3 regions of the Pseudomonas sp. D(2018) genome follow, and region 1 is predicted to be linked to each of the others. Evidence: riboswitches for the same ligand, from Rfam matches in the RefSeq annotation. Region 1 holds a riboswitch; each other region holds the start of a gene.
The links. A riboswitch is a leader RNA that binds a small molecule or an ion and turns the genes downstream of it on or off. The one in region 1 is predicted to bind cobalamin.
Positions count from the first base shown of each region.

Region 1 (6,843 bases):
CCAGCCCGCCAAGCATCCAGAACACCACGGAGGTCGCTGCGTGAGGGTCGCCGAGAAACAGCAGCAGATTGGCCAGCGCCATCATCAGGAACGACACCGCCACCCCGGCCAGCAGCAGCCGATCGCTGGCCAGGCGCCCCTGGCGACTGGCGATGGCCAGCACCAGCAGCATGCTCAGCAGCGAACCGACGAAGGCCGCCAGAGGCAGGCTGTAGCGACCGAGCACCTCGCCCAAGGCGAGCACCATCACCACCGCGCCCAGCGCCGCGCCGGAGCTGACACCCAACAGGTGCGGGTCGGCCAGCGGGTTGCGGGTAGCCGCCTGCAGCGCGCAACCGGCCAGCGCCAGCCCGGCGCCGACCAGCGCACCGAGCACTACCCGCGGCGCACGGATCAGCCAGACGATGCTGTCCTGCCCCGCCGTCCAGCTCGGCGCCTCCGGCACCAGGCCGAACACGCGCTGCGAGACGATGCCCAACACCTGTTCCGGCGCCAGACTCACCGCACCGAAAGCCAGGGAGGCGACGCAGGAGACCAGCAGCACCGCCAGCAGACCGAGCACCAGCAGGCGATAGCCGCTGGCGCTGCGTACCGGGTTCATGGCCGCAACCCGGGATGCAGGGCCGCCGCCAGGGTTTCGATGGCCGTGACGTTATCCACACTGGGCGTGACCTGCAGGTAGGGCAGCACCACGAAGCGCTTCTCGCGGATCGCACGCACCTGCTGCAGTGCCGGGTGGCTGAGGAGGAATTCGCGCTTCTGCTCGGCACTGACCACGCCGTAGTCGACGATCAGGATCACCTCCGGGTCGCGCTCCACCACCGTTTCCCAGTTCACCCGCGACCAGCTCGAAGCCAGATCGTCCATCAGGTTGCGTCCACCGGCCGCCTCGATCAGCGCCTGCGGCATGGCCAGGCGACCCGCCGTGAAGGGTCGGTCCTCACCGCTGTCATAGAGGAATACGCTCGGCGCCGGCACGTCTTTCGGCACGCGTTGACGCACCCGTTCCACCCGGCCACGCAGGTCGCTCACCAGCGCGTCGGCGCGCGGCTCCACATCGAAGATGCGCCCCAGGTTGAGCAGGTCGGCGTAGAGATCCTCGAGACGCGCGGCGTCACGCGGCATCACGTGGGCACAGGACTCGGTCAGCTCGTACACCGGAATGCCCAGCGGCGCGAGCGTGGCCGGCGTGACCTCGCCCCCCACGTGCATGCCGTAGTTCCAGCCGGCGAAGAACAGGTCGGCACCGGCATTCAGCAGGTTTTCCACCGAGGGGTAGCGCGGCGCCAGTTCCGGCAGGCCGGTCAGTTGCGCGCGGAAATCCTCATCCAGGGTCTTCCAGCCGCTGATGCCGCTGTAGCCCGCCATGTTCGGGCGCAGGCCGAGGGCGAGCAGCATGCCGGTCAGGTTGACGTCCTGGCTGACGGCGCGCTGCGGCGCACGCTCGAAACGCACTTCACGCTGGCAACTGGTGATGGTGACCGGGTAGTGCCCGGCCTGGGTGAAAGTGGCGACGAACAGCAGGCTTGCGCCCAGGGACATGAGAAATGGCTTCATCGGGTGATCCAGGTAATCCGTGGGTGACCGGCAACGGGATGGAGGTCCACCAGCGCCTCGGTGCCGAACACCTGCAGCAGCAGGTCTTCTGTCAGCACGTCGGCCGGTGCGCCGCTGGCCACCAGGCGGCCGCCGTCGAGCACATGGAGGCGGTCGCAGAAAGCGGCGGCCAGGTTGAGGTCGTGGAAGCTGGCGAGAACACCCAGCCCCAGGCTGCGGAGCTGGCGCAGCAGGTCCAGTTGGTAGCGCGGGTCCAGGTGGTTGGTGGGCTCGTCGAGGATCAGGACCTGCGGTTGCTGCACCAGGGCGCGGGCCAACAGCACGCGCTGCTTCTCGCCGCCGGACAGGTTTTCGAAGGGCTGGATGCGGCGCTCCACCAACCCCACACGCGCCAGCGCCTCATCCACCAGGCGCTGGTCTTCTTCGCTGTCACCGTCCAGCAACCCCTTGTGCGGCATGCGTCCCATGGCGACCACCTCGGCCACGCTGAGGCCGAAGTCCTGGGGAAACTCCTGCAGGACCACGGCGATGCGCTGGGCGCTCCAGCGTGGTGATTGCCGCCAGAGGTTGGCGCCCTCCAGCTCGACGCGGCCCTGCTGGGGGCGATGGAAGCGATAGGCGCAACGCAGCAGGCTGGTCTTGCCGCTGCCGTTGGGGCCGATGAGCCCGACGAATTCGCCCTCCCCCACCGCCATCTCGACGCCTTCCAGCAAGGACTGGCCCGGGCTCGGAGCCCAGGCCAGGTCGTGCAGCGAAAGGCGCGCCATCAGAACGTGATGTCCGTGGTGACGAAGAACGAGCGCGGCTCGCCGAGGAACCACTGCTGGCCGCTGTTGGTCTGGCTCACCGCGTACTGGCGGTCGAACAGGTTGTTCAGCTCCAGGCCCAGGGTCAGCTGGGGCGTGGCGCGCCAGCTCAGGTTGGCGTCTGCCACGGTGTAGCCGGGCACCTCGATCTGGTTGGCGGTGTCGGCGTAGCGGTCATCCACGTAGCGCAGGCCGGCGCCCGCGCGAACATTGCCGGGCAGCGCCTTGTTCACCCAAAGGTTGGCGGTGCGACGCGGCACGTCCACCGGGCGATTGCCGGCGCGGGAAACGCCGCCCTGATAGAACTCGTCGTATTCGGCGCGTACCACCGAGGCGTTGGCCGACACCTGCCAGCCTCGGGCCAGGCTCAGCTCCAGGCTGGCTTCGATGCCGTCGGCGGATTGCTGGCCGATCTGCTCGGCGACACGGGTCACCGGGTCGGTGGTCAGCAGCTTCTCCTTGACGATGTGGTAGCCGGCCACCGTCCACTGCCCGCGCCCTTCCCAGAACTGCTGCTTGAAGCCGAGCTCGGTCTGACGGGCCTCGGTGAGGTCCATCTGCTGTTGGGTCGGGTTGAGGCTGATGAGGTTGTTCACCCCGTCCTTGCTGGTGCCGTACTGGCCGTAGAGCGAGGCATTCGGCGTCAGTGCGTAGACCAGGCCCGCGCGCCAGTTGCCGCCGGAAAGGCTGCGGTCGCTGCGGGTGCCGGCGCGCAGATCGTCACGGTCGATGTGCACCTGGTCGCGGCGCGCACCGGTGATCAGGGACCAGCGCTCGCTGAGCTGCAGCTGATTCTCGGCGAACAGGGCGAAGGTGCGGGTCTGGCTGCGCGAGTGCGGGCGGTACGCGGACGCGCTCTGGTAATAGCCAGGCGCCGGGTTCCAGGGGTCGATGTAGTCGCCGCCGATATCGTTGTAGGGCGAGTTGTTGGTCAGGTCGAAGCGGATGCGGTTGACCTCGGTGCCCACCAGGGTGCGGCTGGCCAGACCCAACAGCGAATGATCGAAGGTGAAGGTCTGGCGATCGCCGATCTGCTGCTGATGGTGCTTGATGCGCAGGTAGTCGCTGCGCAGCATGTCCTCGCGGCTGTCGTCCCAGGTGTAGGCCTCGGCATTGCGCCAGTAGCGCCGCGACTTCAGGTAGTAGAGCTGGTTGCTGGCGCTGACCTGGTCGGAGAGGGTCCAGTCGGTGGTCAGGCGGGTCCACTGGTCGTTGTAGTGCTGCTCGGCATTGCGCAGGTTGTAGTTCTTCTCCCGCAGGCTCTCGCGGTAGCGGCCGTTGATCAGCGGGGTGCCGAAGTAGCTGCCGGGCTCCAGGTCGCCCTGGTCATGGGCCAGGGTAAAGGCCAGGTCGTCGCTGGCCTGCCAGCGCAGGGCGGCACCCAAGCTCAGGCTCCGGGCATCGCCCCGGTCCACCCAGCCCTGGGTCGCCTGGCGGTTGACGGTGGCGCGGTAGCTCAGGCTGTCGCTGAGGGAGCCGCCGCTGTCCAGGGCGAACTGGCTGCGATCGTAGGAGCCGTAGCCCAGGCGCACCTGGTTGCGGATTTCGCCCTCGAAGGGCGTCTTCGACAGGTAGTTGATCACCGCCCCGGTAGCGCCTTCGCCATAGAGACTGGAGGCCGGACCGCGCAACACCTCGATGCCCTCCAGTTGCCAGGGATCGGTGGGGAACGTGGTGGTGCCCATGCCGGTGTAGAGGCGGATGCCGTCGAACAGTTGCATCACCGAGGCATGCCCGGTGAAGCCCCGCGCCGAGAGGCCGGTGCCACCATCGCCGGGGGTGCCGATGAAGCTGAGGCCGGGGGTGCGGGTCACGGCGTCCTGGGCGCTGCGGGCATTGCGCTCGCGCAGGGTGTCGCCGCTGAGGGAGGTGGTGCTGGCCGGGGTTTCCAACGCGGAGAGGCCGAGCCGCGAAGCGGTTGACTGGGACTTGTGCAGATCGGTTTCGGCAGGTTCCAGGACCTGGCCATCGACCTGGGTGGCCGGCAGGCTCAGGGCCGGGGATTCAGCGAAGGCCGAGGATGTCGCCAGCAGGCCGGCGAGGACGAACAGGGATGAAGACTGGGGATAGCGCGCCATGGGAATTCCAATTCAGGGTGCAAGGCACGGCAATCCCGATGGAACGCGCAAAAGCAGACGCGGGCGCGCAGGCACCCACGGTCAGCGTCAACGCCCGCCCACCGCGGGTTGCCAAACGAATGCCTCAGGCCGGTCTCCGGGCTTGTGAGGGTCATGAAAACCTCGCCTTCCCATGCTGTGCAGCACAGTGGCCTGTTGAGGGTTTCGCTCACTTACCGTTGCGGGGGCAGCGCCGGACTGGTTCCTCTCGGAACGCACCGGCTTCCCGTTTAACCTCACGCGCGGCGGCGTGAGACACCTGAAGCGGCGCGGATAGGAACATTCGTGGGTGGGGGAGTCAAGCTCAGCCCCGGCGAGAAACCCGCAATAATCCCGGTGCGCAAACTGGATAGTCGGGCGGCTCCCAGTCTCCTGGGGCGCAATGGAGCCATTCGCTCAGAACATCCGAAGGTGATCGCTGAACACGCCAATCTCAGCGATGTGAGGTTGCAGGCGGCAACGTTCAATGCCCCTTACCAGGTTCGCCGGGACACTTCCCGGCGCCCCTACGTCTTAATCAGCAAATCCGGTACTTGGCGCTCTTCCACGATCCGCTCCTGCACCCAGCGCAGGACCTCTTCCTCGTCGCGCATCCGGTACCACTCCCCGTCGGGATAGAGGCTGGCGGTAGGGCCGAGGTCGCAGGGGAACTGGCACTGGGTACGGGTGATGTGCACGCCGCCTTCACACTCCAGCTTGCCCGTGGCCTTGAGGGTTTCGCGCAGCTTCTTCCACAACGGCAACGCACCACGGCGGGTGCAGCGGGGGCCGTTGCACAGCAGCAGGCGGCGGGCATGGGGCGGAATGCAGGACCAGGCGTGGCTGGCGGGAATCGCCGGCACACTCGCGCACTCCAGGTGCAGTTCGGCACGCCCGGCCAGTGCACAAGCGGCGCCGGCCGGATCGCTGTCGAACTGGCCGAGGAGGCTGGCGACGAAGAGGTGCTCCGGAGCGCCCAGAACCGCCAGTTCGCTGCGCAGCCAGTCCAGATGCTGGGCGGACGATTGCGGGTCGAGGTCGATCACCAGCAATGGGCGGGGACTGGCCTGCACCGTCTGCCAGAGCCCGTCATGACCGGCTGAGGTGTCGACGATATCGGCCAGCGCCTCCTCGCCACGCAGGGCGATGAGCTGGCGACGGAAGAGTTCGGCGAAAGAGCCTTCGGCAAGGTCCGGCCCGGCGAACAGCACGCGGGCGTAAGGTGTTGCGGTCATGGGGTGTCCAGATGGATGGCGAGGGCCTGCCAGAGGCCTTCGACGGAATCGAATTCACGGGCCACGGGCGGCAGCTCCGGGCGCTTGAGGATCAGTATCGGCAGCCCCAGCTCGCGGGCCACTTGCAGCTTGGGTTCGGTGGACTGGCTGCCGCTGTTCTTGCTGATCAGCACGTCGCTGTGCAGCCGCGCGAACAACTCACGCTCGCCGTCCAGATCGAAGGGGCCACGGGCGCCGATCACCTCAAAGCGTTCACCCGCCGGCTGCCCCTGCAGGCAGCGCACGGTCCAGTGCTGCTGCGGCGGGATCTCGTGCAGGTGCTCCAAAGGTTCGCGGCCGAGGGTGAAGAAGGGGCGACGGAAACGCTTCAGGGCTTCGATCAGCTCGGCCCAATCGGCCACCTCTTGCCAGTCGTCATCCGGGCTTGCCTGCCAACCGGCGCGACGCAAGGCCCAGCAGGAAATGCCCGCCTGTTCGGCCGCCGTCGCGGCGTTCCGGCTCATCTGTGCGGCGTAGGGATGGGTGGCATCGACCAGCAGATCGATGCCCTCCTCCGCGATGAAATGCGCCAGTCCCTCGGCGCCGCCATAGCCCCCCACGCGTACCTGGCAGGCCAGGTCATCCGGCACCTTGCCAAGGCCCTTGAGGCTGTAGACATGTTCGGGGCCGAGGCGGCGCGCCAGCGCCAGGGCTTCGCTGACGCCGCCCAGCAGGAGGATGCGTTTCATCGTTGCTCCACAGCCTCGCCGACGATATTGCCCTGGCGATCGATGGCGAAGACTTCCAGCGCCACGCTGGCCGGCACCGTCTTGCGGGCGAAGGCCAGGGCGTGGGCGCAGACCATATTGCCCAGGGGAATGCCGGCGTCATGGGCCATGACCAGCGCCAGCTGGCTGGTATTGGCACCGCGCATGGCCGCCTGCAATTCGGCGCTTGCGCCCAGTTCGGCAGCCCACTGCGCCAACAGCGGCAGGTCGATGCTGGAGTTGCGGCTGTGCAGGTCCATATGGCCGGCGGCGAGTTTGCTGATCTTGCCGAAGCCGCCGCACAGGCTGAGTTTTTCCACGGGTGCCTTGCGCAGGTGCTTGAGCACGGCACCGGCAAAGTCGCCCATCTCGATCAGCGCGGTGTCGTCCATGTGGTAGCGAC
Region 1 covers NZ_SCOK01000034.1:464-7,306, forward strand. The annotation lists gene FFS60_RS19680 (iron ABC transporter permease) at 1-601, opposite strand, end outside; gene FFS60_RS19685 (ABC transporter substrate-binding protein) at 598-1,557, opposite strand; gene FFS60_RS19690 (ABC transporter ATP-binding protein) at 1,554-2,324, opposite strand; gene FFS60_RS19695 (TonB-dependent siderophore receptor) at 2,324-4,441, opposite strand; cobalamin riboswitch at 4,551-4,758, opposite strand; gene FFS60_RS19700 (ferredoxin) at 4,987-5,694, opposite strand; gene FFS60_RS19705 (cobalt-precorrin-6A reductase) at 5,691-6,422, opposite strand; gene FFS60_RS19710 (cobalt-precorrin-5B (C(1))-methyltransferase) at 6,419-6,843, opposite strand, start outside.

Region 2 (6,843 bases), on a different contig from region 1:
CTCTGTTCCATACGCCAGATCGCCTGACCGCGCTCGCTGAGCGGGACGGTTTCATCCTTCTCGCTGTAGGCCGTGGCGCGGGAGCCGTCGAATACCCGGTAGCTGGAGGGCTGCAGCAGGACGATGCTGTGGTGCTGGCAGAGTTCGGCCAGACGTTCCACGCCTCGCTCCTGGGCGGCCAGGCGGAGGCCACTGACTTCGTCGGCCTGGAACCAGTCGAAGTAGTAGGCGAGGTTGACCACGGCGTCAGGCCGGGTGTCATCGAGCAGCTGGGTCAGGCTGGCGGCGTCCCAACCCTGTTCGGGCGGGCGCGGAGCGAGAAAACCTATGTCTTCCTCGGCACCCTGGCGAATCAGCGCCTGTCCGAGTGAATTGCCGCCACCCAACAGCATCAAGCGCATTCGCATAGAGAAAAAGGTCGCTTAAAGCCGGTTAGAGAGAGTGTGCGGGCCAATTGCCCGCCGCATAAGAGCCGCATTCTGCGGGTTTCACCGGCGTACGTCACTAGCCGCGTGGCGGCTACGCCTTGCCGGGTCGGTAGAGATGAGCGTGATCGGCCCGATAAAGGGAGGAATCGGCAAAGCCTTCGGCGGCCAGCACCTCGCCCACCAGGATCAGCGCCGTGCGGCGGAAATCCCGTGCCGTGACCTTGGGCAGGATGTCCCCCAGGGTGCCGGTGACCTGCTCCTGGTCCGGCCAGCTGGCGCGATGGATCACGGCAATGGGGCAGTCGGCGCCGTAGTGCGGCAGCAGTTCTTCGATTATTTTCGCCAGTTGGCTCACGCCCAGGTGAATGGCCATGGTCGCGCGGTGACGGGCCAGATCGCCTAGTTCTTCCCCTTCAGGCATGCGCGTCTTGCTGGCGTAACGGGTGAGGATCAGGGTCTGGGAAACCTCCGGCAGAGTCAGCTCGCAACCCAGCAGCGCGGCGCACGCGGCAGTCGCCGTTACCCCCGGCACCACTTCGAAGGGGATGTCCCGTTCGCGCAGGTGGCGAATCTGCTCGCCGATGGCGCCGTAGAGCGATGGATCACCCGAATGCACCCGCGCCACGTCCTGGCCCCTGGCATGGGCTTCGACCAGCAGCGTGACGATCTCATCCAGATGCAGTTCAGCGGTGTTTACCACCAACTCCGCGCGGTGCCCGGCCAGCACGGCCTCGGGCACCAGCGAACCGGCGTAGAGAATCACCGGACAGGCGCGGATCAGGCGCTGGCCCTTCACGGTAATGAGTTCTGGATCGCCGGGGCCGGCGCCGATGAAATAGACCGTCATGGCCGTCAAGCCTCGTGCAGGATGCAGGCCAGGGCGCAAGTAGCACCGGCGCTGCGACGTTTGTCGATGAGCAGGGCGGCGCGACCGCCGAACAGGACTTCGATCTGGACCAGGGCGGCGGCCTCCGCCACGCCCGCACTGCCGGCGACCTCCCGGACACGCTCGGAGGGCTGGCTCAGGCGCATGTCCTCCGCAACAAGGATATCCGCAGGCAGGAAATACAGCGGCAGCCGCAACCGCTCGGCCAGGGCGATCAGCCCCGGCTCCGCGGCCTTCGCCTCACTGCTGGCCAGCGCGGCCAGATCATCGAGTGAAGCGCCGGCTTCGGCAAGGCACTGCATCAGCAGGCCTTGCAATTCGTCCGTCGGGCAGCCGCGTCGGCAGCCCAGCCCAGCGACCAGCTTCAAGCAGACGGCGACGCGTGACGCTGGTACAGCCAGGCCGCGGCCCAGCCCAGCACGGCCCAGAACACCGCATTGGTGATCAGGGAAGCAGCGATGAACTCATGTTCCAGCGCTTCCGGCGCCAGGCTGGAGTGGGCTTCGGGCTGCGGCGCACCTACGACATGGGGGATCACCAGCAGTACGACGCCCAGCACGCGCAGAGCCCAATGGCGGCCGAAGGCAATGAGCGCCAGCCCCACGGCAGTGGAAGCGGCAGTGCCGACCCACCAGGTCTGACGATGGGCCAGATCAGCGGCGGCGGTGCCCGGCAGTTCCGGCGGCAAGCCAAGGGACGGTGCCAGGGCGAACGTGGCGAAACCACTCAGGCCCCAGAGCAGGCCCTGCCAGGCACGGGTCGGGCCACGCAGGCTGAACAGTCCGGCAAGAATCAAGGCGAAACCTACTGCGACCACCAGGTTGCTGCCACCCGTGGAGAGGGTGCGCTGCCAACCATCTTCCGGCGCCCAGGCTTCGGCGCTGTGTTCGTGGGTATGGGCCACGGCAGCTCCACCATGCTCATGGTCGTGCTCAACCTGAGCGACAGGTTCGGCGTTTTCATAGGTTTCCGCCTGGAGAATCAGCGGGGTGACCCACAGGCTCTGCAACAGGGTCAGCACCAGGGCTGCGATCAGACCAGCGAAACCGGCGGTCTGGGCGATGCGCTTGATCATCCGGGAATCACTCAATGGCAGGGGAAGGCGGCACTGTGGCGAGTGTCGTGAGCGGCGTTGTGCATGGCCTCGATATGCGAGAAGCCGGCGAAATACACCAGGGACAGGCCGATCAGGCTGGCACCGATGGCCAGCAGCAGGCGTTGGGCCAGGGTCGAGGAAGAAGCGGCGGAATGGGACAGGGTGCGGCTGGACATGGAGATTCCCTCTGCGTTGCTAACGATACCGGCAGAGGAACGCGCGCGAGGGAAGCGGGCGCAGGAGCACCCCGATTTCCGGCTTGCGCCCGCCCACCGCGGGTTGCCAAAAAGCTGATCAGGCCGGTCTCCGGGCTCACGACGCCAGCCTGTGGCTGGACGGGCATGCCTTCCCATGCCGTGTCGGCACAGTGGCGTACTTAACCCTACGATCGCTTACCGTTGCGGGGGCAGCGTCGGACTAGTCCGAAAATGGACGCACCGACTTCCCGTTTCACCTCGCGTACGGCGACGCAAGGCACCTGAAAAAACCGTGCTAGGACATCACGAGTCCGACCAAGCGTCAACTGCCGTGATTGACCGTCGCCCAGGCGCTGCGTAGCCTTCGCCCTTTCGAGGTTCTCCGGCTGTACGCCGGAGCTAAGAGGGAACGTGGTCAAGGCCACGGCTGCCCCCGCAACTGTGAACGCCCCCAGGCCTTTCGAAACGCCACTGCGCAAGCGGGAAGGCGAAGGTGCCGCGCCAAGCGCAGGGTCGTGAGCCAGGAGACCTGCCTCGACGACATTCCAGACAACCGGGCGGGGTGATCCGGTGGCGAATCCGTTGCGCGGGGCGAGCCCCGCTGCGTTCGTCATGCCCGCCGACCGACCACGCAGAGGCGCGCATGAAAACCCTGGCCAAACTCCCCGTCACCATCGTCACCGGCTTCCTCGGCTCCGGTAAGACCACCCTCCTGCGCCACATGCTGGACAACGCTGAAGGCCGCCGTATCGCGGTGATCGTCAACGAGTTCGGCGAGCTGGGCATCGACGGCGAGATCCTCAAGCAGTGCTCTATCGGCTGCACCGAAGAAGAGGCCGTTGGCCGCGTCTTCGAGCTGGCCAACGGCTGCCTGTGCTGCACCGTGCAGGAAGAGTTCTTCCCGGTCATGCGCGAATTGGTAGCGCGCCGTGGCGACCTTGACCAGATCCTCATCGAAACCTCCGGCCTCGCCCTGCCCAAGCCGCTGGTGCAAGCCTTCCAGTGGCCGGAAATCCGCAACGCCTGCACCGTCGACGCCGTCATCACCGTGGTCGACAGCCCGGCCGTGGCCGCTGGCACCTTCGCCGCCCACCCCGAGCAGGTGGACGAGCAGCGCAAGCAGGACCCGAACCTCGACCATGAATCCCCCCTGCACGAACTGTTCGAAGACCAGTTGGCCAGCGCCGACCTGGTGATCCTCAACAAGGCCGACCTGCTCGACGCCGAGGCCCTGGCCGCCGTGCGCGCCGAGGTGGCCGAGGAACTGCCACCTGCGGTGAAGATCGTCGAAGCCAGCGCCGGCAAGCTGCCGCTCAGCGTGCTGCTGGGCCTGAACGCCGAGGCGGAACTGCACATCGACAGCCGCCCCACCCACCATGACCACGAAGGTCATGAAGACCACGACCACGACGAGTTCGACTCCTTTCACGTCGACCTGCCGGAAGTGGAAGAAGCCGCCCTGATCAAAGCCCTCGGCCAACTGGTGGTGCGCCACGACATCCTGCGCATCAAGGGCTTCGCCGCCATCCCCGGCAAACCCATGCGCCTGCTGATCCAGGGCGTCGGCAAGCGTTTCGACAAGCACTTCGACCGCAAGTGGCTGACCGACGAAACCCGCAGCACCCGCCTGGTGGTGATCGGTCAGGAACTGGATCAGGCAGTGATTGCCAACGAGCTGCGCACGGCTCTCGTATGAAACGCATTCAAATCCCCTCTCCCAGAGGGAAAGGGGAGTAAATGCACCTCCTGCGCACCCAACCCGGCGGCTTCGTCCCGGACGACGGCATCGCCCACCTGGCCCAGACACCCGCCGAACTGGTGATCCTCTGCAGCGGCGACTCGCACCTGGCGCTGCTGGCCGAGGCCGCCCGCGAATTGCCCGACGACTACCCGAGCCTGCGCCTGGCCAACCCCATGCAGTTGCAGAACCACGCCTCGGTGGACCTCTACGTCGACGAGGTGCTGCAGCATGCCAAGGTCATCCTGATCTCCGTTCATGGCGGCGTGGGTTACTGGCGCTACGGCATCGAGCAACTGGTGGCCCTGGCCGAACGGGGAGCGAAGCTGATCCTGGTGCCGGGAGACGACCGTCCCGACCCGGAGCTGGCCAGCCTGTGCACCGTTCCCGCGGAAGACGCCGAGCGCCTCTGGCAGTACTTGCGCCAGGGCGGCCTGGACAACGCCCGGCAGTTGTTCAACTGCCTGGCCAACCGCTGGTTCGACCGTGATTGCCCCTGGAACGAGCCTCAGGCCCTGCCCCGTGTCGCCCTCTACCACCCGCGCTTACGCCCGGCGCGGCTGGAAGACTGGCAGGCCGACTGGCGCTCCGATCAGCCGGTCGCCGCGCTCCTTTTCTATCGCACCCACTTGCAGGCCGCGAACACGGCCTTTATCGACGCTTTCTGCGAGCGCCTCGCCGCCCAGGGGCTGAATCCCCTGCCCATCGCCGTCGCCAGCCTCAAGGAAGCGGAGTGCTTGGCGGCTGTGGAAAACTGGCTGGACGCCGCGGGCGCCGGGCTGATCATCAACACCACCGGCTTTGCCCAGTCGAACCCGGACGCCCCCAGCCTGCGCCCGTTCCGCCGCGACATTCCGGTGCTGCAGGCCATCTGTTCGCTGGACAACGAACCGCTCTGGCGTGACAACCCGCAGGGCCTGGGTCCGCGCGACCTGGCCATGCACATCGCGCTGCCGGAGCTGGACGGTCGCATCATCACCCGCCCCATCAGCTTCAAGGGCCTGGCCTGGCGCAGCGAGCGCAGCCAGAGCGACGTGGTCTGCTACCTGCCGCAGCGGGAACGCATGGACTTCGTCGCCGAACTGGGACGACGCTGGTGCGCGCTTTCGCGCAAGGCCAATGCCGACAAGCGCGTGGCGCTGATCCTCGCCAACTACCCTACCCGCGACGGCCGTATCGGCAACGGCGTGGGCCTGGACACCCCGGCTGCCGCGCTGAACATCCTTCGCGCCCTGGAGGCCGAAGGCTATCCATTGGCCGGCCTGCCGGAGAGTGGCACCGCGCTTATCCACAGCCTGCTCGGTGGTGTCAGCAACGACCTGGACAGCCTCGATGCGCGCCCCTGCGCCCAGAGCCTGGCCCTTTCCGACTACCTCGCCTGCTTCGCCCGCCTGCCAGAGGCCAACCAGCGCGCGGTCATCGAGCGCTGGGGGGAGCCGCAGCAGGACCCGATGTTCCGCAGCGGTCGCATGATGGTGGCCGGCCTGCGCTTCGGCCTCGTTTTCGTCGGCATCCAGCCGGCGCGCGGCTACCAGCTCGACCCAGCGGCCATCTACCACGATGCCGACCTGGTGCCGCCCCACGGCTACCTCGCTTTCTACTTCTGGTTGCGCGACGTGTTCGCCGCCGATGCGCTGATCCACGTCGGCAAGCACGGCAACCTGGAATGGCTGCCGGGCAAGGGCGTCGGCCTGTCCGCCGAATGCTGGCCGGACGCGGCGATGGGTCCGCTGCCGAACATCTACCCGTTCATCGTCAACGACCCCGGCGAAGGCGCGCAGGCCAAGCGCCGCGCCCAGGCGGTGATCATCGATCACCTGATGCCACCGCTGACCCGCGCCGAGAATTACGGCCCGCTGCGCGACCTCGAGCGCCTGGCCGACGAGTACTACGACGCCTCCTTGCTCGACCCGCGCCGCGCCGTGCAGCTGCGCGGAGAAATCCTCGAACTGGTGAAGGCAACGGCCCTGGATCGCGAACTGAACCTGGTCATCAGCGACGACCCGGAGAGCTGGTTGCCGCAGCTGGACGCCTACCTCTGCGACCTCAAGGAATCGCAGATCCGCGACGGCCTCCACGTGTTTGGCGAATCTCCCGCAGGACGCTTGCGCGACGACACGCTGCTGTCCCTGGTGCGCATCCCTCGTGGCGACGGCAAGGGCGCCAACGCCAGCCTGCTGCGCGCCCTGGCCAACGACCTGCAACTGGGCCGCGACCCGCTCGACCTCAATTGGGCCGAACCCTGGGAAGGCCCCCGCCCGGCATGGCTGGACGCAGTCAGCAATGAGCCCTGGCGCAGCAATGGCGACACACGCGAACGTCTGGAGCTGCTGGCCCTGGGCCTGATCCAGACCACTGACTTCGGCTCCATCGGCCCGGCCAGCGATGCGGTTATCCACAACCTGCGCGCCGTCATCGCCCCCACCCTGGACGCCTGTGGCGATGCCGAGATCGGCGGCGTCCTGGCGGCGCTGGAAGGTCGCTTCGTCCCGCCCGGC
Region 2 covers NZ_SCOK01000085.1:4,667-11,509, reverse strand. The annotation lists gene FFS60_RS27540 (sugar nucleotide-binding protein) at 1-407, opposite strand, end outside; gene cobM (precorrin-4 C(11)-methyltransferase) at 520-1,275, opposite strand; gene FFS60_RS27530 (cobalamin biosynthesis protein) at 1,281-1,682, opposite strand; gene FFS60_RS27525 (CbtA family protein) at 1,679-2,389, opposite strand; gene FFS60_RS27520 (CbtB domain-containing protein) at 2,401-2,592, opposite strand; cobalamin riboswitch at 2,690-2,907, opposite strand; cobalamin riboswitch at 2,966-3,159, shown strand; gene cobW (cobalamin biosynthesis protein CobW) at 3,251-4,303, shown strand; gene cobN (cobaltochelatase subunit CobN) at 4,345-6,843, shown strand, end outside.
Region 2: another riboswitch for cobalamin. It lies ahead of cobW (cobalamin biosynthesis protein CobW); the one in region 1 lies ahead of FFS60_RS19695 (TonB-dependent siderophore receptor).

Region 3 (6,843 bases), on a different contig from region 1:
CGGCCGCTTCGTCCAGCTCGCGTGTTTCGCGACTGACCATGTAGCCGACGCGCTTGCGTGCTTCCGGCAAGTCCCCCGCTTGCAGCGCGTTGGCCACCGGCTCTGCGTGCTCGTTGAGGCTGCGCAGGCCAATGGCGGCGTAGAGCGCAATAACGCCCACCAGCCAACCGATATAGGGCAGTTCCGAAAGCAGCCAGGCAGCGAAGGTCAGCGGCAGCACGGCGAGTACCCAGGCACTCACGCCATGACTGCGCCAGCCACGGCCCCCCGTGTTGAAGCGTTGCTCCAGGCGGTTGGCGAGCCTGCCGAAAGCCACCAGCGGGTGCCAGCCCTTGGGCTCACCAAACAGGGCATCCAGCGCCACGGCGCCGAGCGTGAGGAAACCCAGGCTCATGGGCGCTCCCCCCATTGGTTCTCGAACACCAGCTCGGCCAGCGGACGCGGCTGGGCCCAGCCTTCCAGCGCCAACATGGGCGCCGGGTAGAACTCGGTGACCGGCCCCAGGCAGAGCACCGCCATGGGCTTGCTGCCTGCGGGCATGCCGAGCAGGTCAGCCAGGGCAGCGGGATCGAACAGCGAAACCCAGCCCATTCCCAAGCCTTCTGCGCGGGCGGCCAGCCAGAGGTTTTGGATAGCGCAGGAGAGCGAGGCCAGGTCCATTTCCGGTAGGGTGCGGCGGCCGAATACATGGGCCTCACGTCCGTCCATCAAGGCGGCCACCAGCAGTTCGGCACAATCGCGGATGCCTTCTACCTTGAGTTTCATGAACTCGTCGGAGCGTTCACCCAGGGCTTCGGCGGTGCTTATCCGTTCGGCGTCCACCAGCGCGTGAATACCATCGCGCAGCCCTTGCAAGGTGATGCGGATAAACCGCCAGGGCTGCATCAGCCCGACACTGGGCGCATGGTGCGCCGCCTCCAGCAGCCGAGCCAGCACCTCGGGCGCAACCTCACCGCCGCTGAAGTGGCGCATGTCGCGGCGCTCGGCAATGGCGCGGTAGACCGCTGCCCGTTCGTCAGGGCTGAAGGCATGCTCGCTCATGGTCGGAACAGCTCCACGGCCGCCCGTGGATTGGACGGCAGGTAGAAGTGAATGTAGGAGGCGGTCAAACGGCCCCTGCGGAACACTGCCTCGGCCACCGGTTTGTCGTTCGGGCACAGGCCGCGCACCAGGGGTTCCTGCGGCGAATCCAGCAACGAATGGTGGAAGGTGTGGCCGCGCAGGCTGCCTTCCGGCAGTGGCGCTTCCTGAAGAGCCAGGGCCGCCAGGCGCTTCTGCAGGGTAGCGCGACCGGGCAGCAGACCGACCAGCTCAGCGGATTCGCCAGCCACGTCGGTCAGGGCTTCCAGCAGGTAGAGCATGCCGCCGCACTCGGCGAGGATCGGCCAGCCCGCTTCATGGTGGGCGCGGATGGCCTCCGCCATGGCGCGGTTGCCTTCCAGTTGGCGCAGGTGCAGCTCGGGGTAGCCGCCCGGCAGGTAGAGACTGTCCACCTCGGGCAGGCGCTCATCCGCCAGCGGCGAGAAGAACACCAGCTCGGCCCCCAGGCGCTGGAGCAAGTCCAGGTTGGCCTGATAGAGAAAGGCGAAGGAGGTATCCCGCGCCACGCCGATGCGCACACCAGCCAGACCGTCACCCAGCGCCTGCGGCTCGGGGGCGCTGAAGTTCACCGCCGGGGGCAGGGCCACTTCCGCGCTGGCAGCCAGGGCGTCGGCGGCGGCGTCGAGGCGCGCATCCAGGTCGGCCAGTTCCTCGGCCTGCACCAGGCCCAGGTGGCGGCTGGGCAACTCCACATCGGCGCTGCGCGGCAGGGAGCCGTACCAGCGGATCCAGTCCGGCAGGCTGTTGCGGATCAGGTCACTGTGGCGCTGGCTGCCAACCCGGTTGCCGAGCACGCCGGCAAAAGGCAGGCCGGGCTGGTAGGTGGCCAGCCCCACGGCCAGGGCACCGAAGGTCTGCGCCATGGCGGCGCCATTGATCACACCCAGCACCGGCACGCCAAAGTGACGCGCCAGATCGGCCGCCGAGGGCGAGCCGTCGAACAGCCCCATCACGCCCTCGATCAGGATCAGGTCGGCCTCCCCTGCGGCTTCCCAGAGCAAGCGGCGACTTTCCGCCTCGCCCACCATCCACAGGTCCAACTGATAGACCGGTGCGCCCGACGCGCGAGCGAGGATCATCGGGTCGAGGAAATCCGGCCCGCACTTGAACACCCGTACCCGCTTGCCTTGTCGGGTGTGCAGGCGTGCGAGCGCGGCGGTGATCGTGGTCTTGCCCTGGCCGGAAGCGGGAGCGGCGATCAGCAGGGCGGGACATTGTCTCCCCTCTCCCGCTGGGAGAGGAGTGAGGGATTTCGCGTCAGGCATGGGTGGCCCTCTCCCCGGCCCTCTCCCGGAGAGAGGGGGTAAATGCAGCGACGGTGCCCGACATCAGAACTCCACGCCCTTCTGGGCCTTAACGCCGGCCTTGAAGGCGTGCTTGACCAGGCTCATCTCAGTAACGGTGTCGGCGGCGTCGATCAGGCCCTGGGGCGCGCCCCGGCCGGTCGCGACCACGTGCTGGTGTTCAGGACGGGACTCAATGTCGCGCAGCACCTCGTCCAACTCCAGGTAGCCGTGCTTAAGGGCGATGTTCAGCTCGTCCAGCACTACCAGGCCGATCTGCGGGTCGTCCAGCAGGCTGCGGGCAACGGCCCAGGCGGCACGGGCCTTCTCGATGTCGCGCTGGCGGTCCTGGGTGTCCCAGGTGTAGCCCTCGCCCATCACGTGGTAGCTGACCTCTTCGGGGAAGCGGCGGAAGAAGTTCTCTTCACCGGTGGACATGCCGCCCTTGATGAACTGCACCACCCCCACCTTGAGGCCGTGCCCCAAGGCGCGGGCGACCATGCCAAAGGCCGAACTGCTCTTGCCCTTGCCGTTGCCGGTATGAACCAGCAGCAGGCCGTATTCGTCCTGGGCCTGGGCGATCTTCTCGTCGACCACGGCCTTCTTGCGTTGCATGCGGGCCTTGTGGCGGACATCGCGATCTGCGGATTCGGTCATGGGTGATCCCCTCAAAGCGCTTGATAGCGAACGCTGAAAAACACTGCCTGCCCCGGCTGGTTGTAGTCCAGAGCGGTTTCATAGTCGGCGTCCAGCAGGTTGGTCACTTTGGCCTGCAGGCGCCACTCCTCGGTCAGCCAGTACTCGCCGCGCAGGTCGACGGTAGCGTAGCCGGCCACGCGTTCGCGGTTGGCCAGGTCGTTGTAGCTGCGACCCTCGGCATGCAGCGTGGCGCCGATGCCGAAGCGGCCGAAGCGGCGGTCCAGGTCCAGATTGAACACCTCGCGCGCACGACGCGGCAGATCGTTGCCCGAATTGGCGCCGGACTCGCGATTCTGCGGATCGAGGAAGGTGGCGTTGGCGTTCCAGTCCCAGCCCAGCCACTGGCTACCGAGGACCAGCTCCAGGCCGTCGATGCGCGCCTTGCCGATGTTGTTGGGGCCGCCATAGAGGCCGAGGGTGGAGTCGTAGGCGATCAGGTCGTCCACATGGGTACGGTAGGCGTTGATCGACCAGCGGCCCCAGTCGTGTTGACCGGCAAGGCCAGCTTCGAAGCTTTCCGAGGTTTCCGCGTCCAGGTCGGGGTTGCCGTAGCCCGGGTAGTACAGCTCGTTGAAGCTGGGCGCCTTGAAGGCGGTGCCGTAGCTCAGGCTGAAGCGCACGGCGTCGGTCAGGGCGTAGCCCCAGGCGGCATTGCCGGTGTCGTGGGTGCCGAACTGCTCGTTGTCGTCGCGACGCAGACTGAGTTGCCAGTCCTGGCGGCCGTACTCACCCAGGTACTGGGCGAACCAGCCCTTGTTCAGGCGGGAATCTTTCTCGAAGGCCGTGGAGCTGCTGACCCGGTCACGCTGCCAGTCGTAGCCGAGGGTCAGTACATGCCCTTCGGCCAGGGTAAGGTCGTTGAGCCAGGAGGCGCTGTCCCGCTTGGAATCGAAGCGCGCATCGAACACGCCGTCGGTCCAACTGGTGGATTTGTCTTCGCTACGGCCGGCCTGCAGGGTCACATCCCAGATTTCGACCGGACTGAAGCGCGCACGACCACCCAACAGTTCCTGGCGGTTGTCGGCATTAGCGTTGTGGCCGCCCAGCGGGTGGAAGAAGCCGAACTGGTCGATGTCGTCGTAGTCGTTGTGCGCCTTGGCGCGCATCAGCGTGCCGTCCAGTTCCAGACCATTCTCGAACCGGTAACCGGCGCGCAGGCTGCCGGAAAGGTTGCGGTAGCCGTCGGCATCGGGCTCGTAGTAATCACTGCCCAGGCGCCGGGAATTGATGCCGTCGGTGTCCTGGCTGCTAACGCCGAGGCTGTACCAGGCTTTGCCATCGCCACCGGACACGCCAGCGCTGCCTTCATAACTGTCGTGAGTGCCGTAGCCTGCGGAGAACCAAGGCTTGGCCCCTTCCTTGCCACCTTTGCGGGTGAATATCTGGATCACGCCGCCAATGGCTTCGGAGCCATAAAGGCTGGAGCGCGGCCCACGGACGACCTCGATGCGTTCGATCAGCTCGACAGGCAGGTCCTGGAAGGCCGTCAGCCCGGCGCTCACCGAGCCGACCTTGACGCCATCGATCAGCACCAACACGTGATCGGACTCTGTGCCGCGCATGAACAGCGTGGTGTTCTTGCCCGGCCCACCGTTATTGCTGAGGGTGACGCCCGGCACCTTGCGCAGCAGGTCGGGGACGGACTGTGCCTGGCTGCGCTCGATCTCTTCGCGGTCGATCACGGTGGTGGCAGCAAGACTGGCGCGCACCGGCTGCTCGCTGCGGGTGGCGGTGACGACCTGCTCATCCAGCGTCAGGGGCGCTGCGGCCAGGAAAGGGGAAACGGACGTACCGCCGAGCAGCGCAAGCGCCGCCGGCCTGATGAAAGGCTTGCGAATCAAGGTTGGATCTCCGTCGTGCCACCCGCGCGACATCTGTAGGGGGTACTGCATGCGGAAGGCTCCGCGATGCCCAGGTTGCGACAGGCCGGTCTCCGGGCTTGCGAGTGGAGCTGAGCTCCTGTGCCGCGCCTTCCCATGCGTTAGCACAGTGGCCGATTGCGACTTCTACTCGCCTACCGTTGCGGGGGCAGCGCCGGATTCTTCATCGGAATGGACCGGCTTCCCTGTTTCACCCCGTAGTTCAGAACCACGGGGCACCTGAGGCAGCGGCGAAGGTTAGAGGGTGCGCGGGGTAGCGTCAAATGCTAGCGGACACGTGCCATTCAGTGCCTCGGATTGAAGCCGGCGGGTTTGCCCGCCAGCCAGTCGACGAAGGTGCGCAGGCGCTCGTCACCCAACAGGGCCTCCCGGCTGTTGTAGTTCAGGGCCAGCTCCTTTTCGCTGAACAGCTTGTGGATCTGGTTGTGGCAGGGCCTGCACACCCAGAGGGTGGCGGTGATGCGCTCGTTTTTCGCGTAGCGCTTCTGCACGTAGGGCTTGTCGTGCAGGGCCTTGGGAATCAGGTGATGACGGGTGAGCGCGGCAGGCCGGCCACACAACTCGCAGGCATCGGGCTGGGGCGGCAGGCGTATCGGTTCGGGCATACCCGTCAGCGCTTGCGGCAGAGCGTCAGGCCATCGCCCACGGGCAGCAGCGACAGGTCGATGCGCTCATCAGTCTTCAGGGTCAGATTCAGGGCCTGAATGGCGCGGGTGTCGGCGCTGTCCGGCTCGGCTTCCAGCACGCGACCGCTCCAGAGCACGTTATCGAAAAGGATCATCCCGCCCTGGCGCACCAGGCGCAGGGCCTCTTCCAGGTAGGCCGGATAGTTGGCCTTGTCGGCGTCGATGAAAATCAGGTCGAGGCTGTCATCTTCCAGGCTCGCCAGGGTATCCAGTGCCGGCGCCAGGCGCAGCTCGATGCGTTCGGCCAGCCCCGCCTCCTGCCAATAGCGACGGGCGATGGCGTTGTAGTCGCCGGGCAGGTCACAGCAGATCATCCGGCCGTCAGCCGGCAGTTCCGCCGCCATGCACAGGGCACTGTAACCGGTGAAGGTGCCCACTTCGAGAATGCGACGAGCGCCGGTGAGTTTGACCAGCAAGGCCATGAACTGGCCCTGCTCCGGGGCGATCTGCCAGCGCGCCATGGGCATGACGGCGGTTTCGGCGCGCAGCCGCTGCAACAGCGGCGTGTCCCGTAGCGAAACATCGAGGAGATAGCCGTAGAGGGCGTCGTCGAGGTTCAGCGTGCGGTTGGTCATGACAACCTCAGTGGGATTGGGCCAGGCGTGGATCGAAGATTACGCGCTTGGCGCTGAGATAGCTGCGTTGCCAATAGCTGTTCGACAGGCTGTCCAGACGCACCGTTCCGCCGGTGCGCGGCGCGTGGACGAAACGCCCCTCGCCTACATAGATACCGGCATGGCTGACCTGCCCGCCGCCATTGGTGGCGAAGAACACCAGGTCGCCGCTTTGCAGGGCATTGAGGCTGATGCTGGGTGTACGCATGGAGATCAGTTCGCGCGTCGAGCGCGGCAGGGCGATACCCGCGGCGTCACGGTAGACGTAGCCGATCAGGCCACTGCAGTCGAACCCGCTGTCAGGGGTGTTGCCGCCCCAGCGATAGGGCGTGCCCACCAGGCCCAGGGCACGGAACAACACGTCTTCGGCTACGGGCGAGAACGAGTGGGCAGGGCTGGTGACAGCGGGAGGGGAATAAGGCGGCGGTGACTTGCCCGCACAAGCGGTGAGCAGCGCAGCCAGGGTGATGATGGCGAGGCGGTTCAGTGCGAGCATGGCAAGTCAGTCCTGACTTGAGGAATGCACGCTAATTTGCTGATCTCACAATGATATTGCAAGCGAAAGCTGCACGACTGGGCA
Region 3 covers NZ_SCOK01000001.1:256,996-263,838, forward strand. The annotation lists gene cbiB (adenosylcobinamide-phosphate synthase CbiB) at 1-394, opposite strand, end outside; gene bluB (5,6-dimethylbenzimidazole synthase) at 391-1,041, opposite strand; gene FFS60_RS01065 (cobyrinate a,c-diamide synthase) at 1,038-2,366, opposite strand; gene cobO (cob(I)yrinic acid a,c-diamide adenosyltransferase) at 2,430-3,041, opposite strand; gene btuB (TonB-dependent vitamin B12 receptor) at 3,053-4,924, opposite strand; cobalamin riboswitch at 4,990-5,201, opposite strand; gene FFS60_RS01080 (hypothetical protein) at 5,248-5,568, opposite strand; gene FFS60_RS01085 (O-methyltransferase) at 5,574-6,224, opposite strand; gene FFS60_RS01090 (C40 family peptidase) at 6,232-6,759, opposite strand.
Region 3: another riboswitch for cobalamin. It lies ahead of btuB (TonB-dependent vitamin B12 receptor); the one in region 1 lies ahead of FFS60_RS19695 (TonB-dependent siderophore receptor).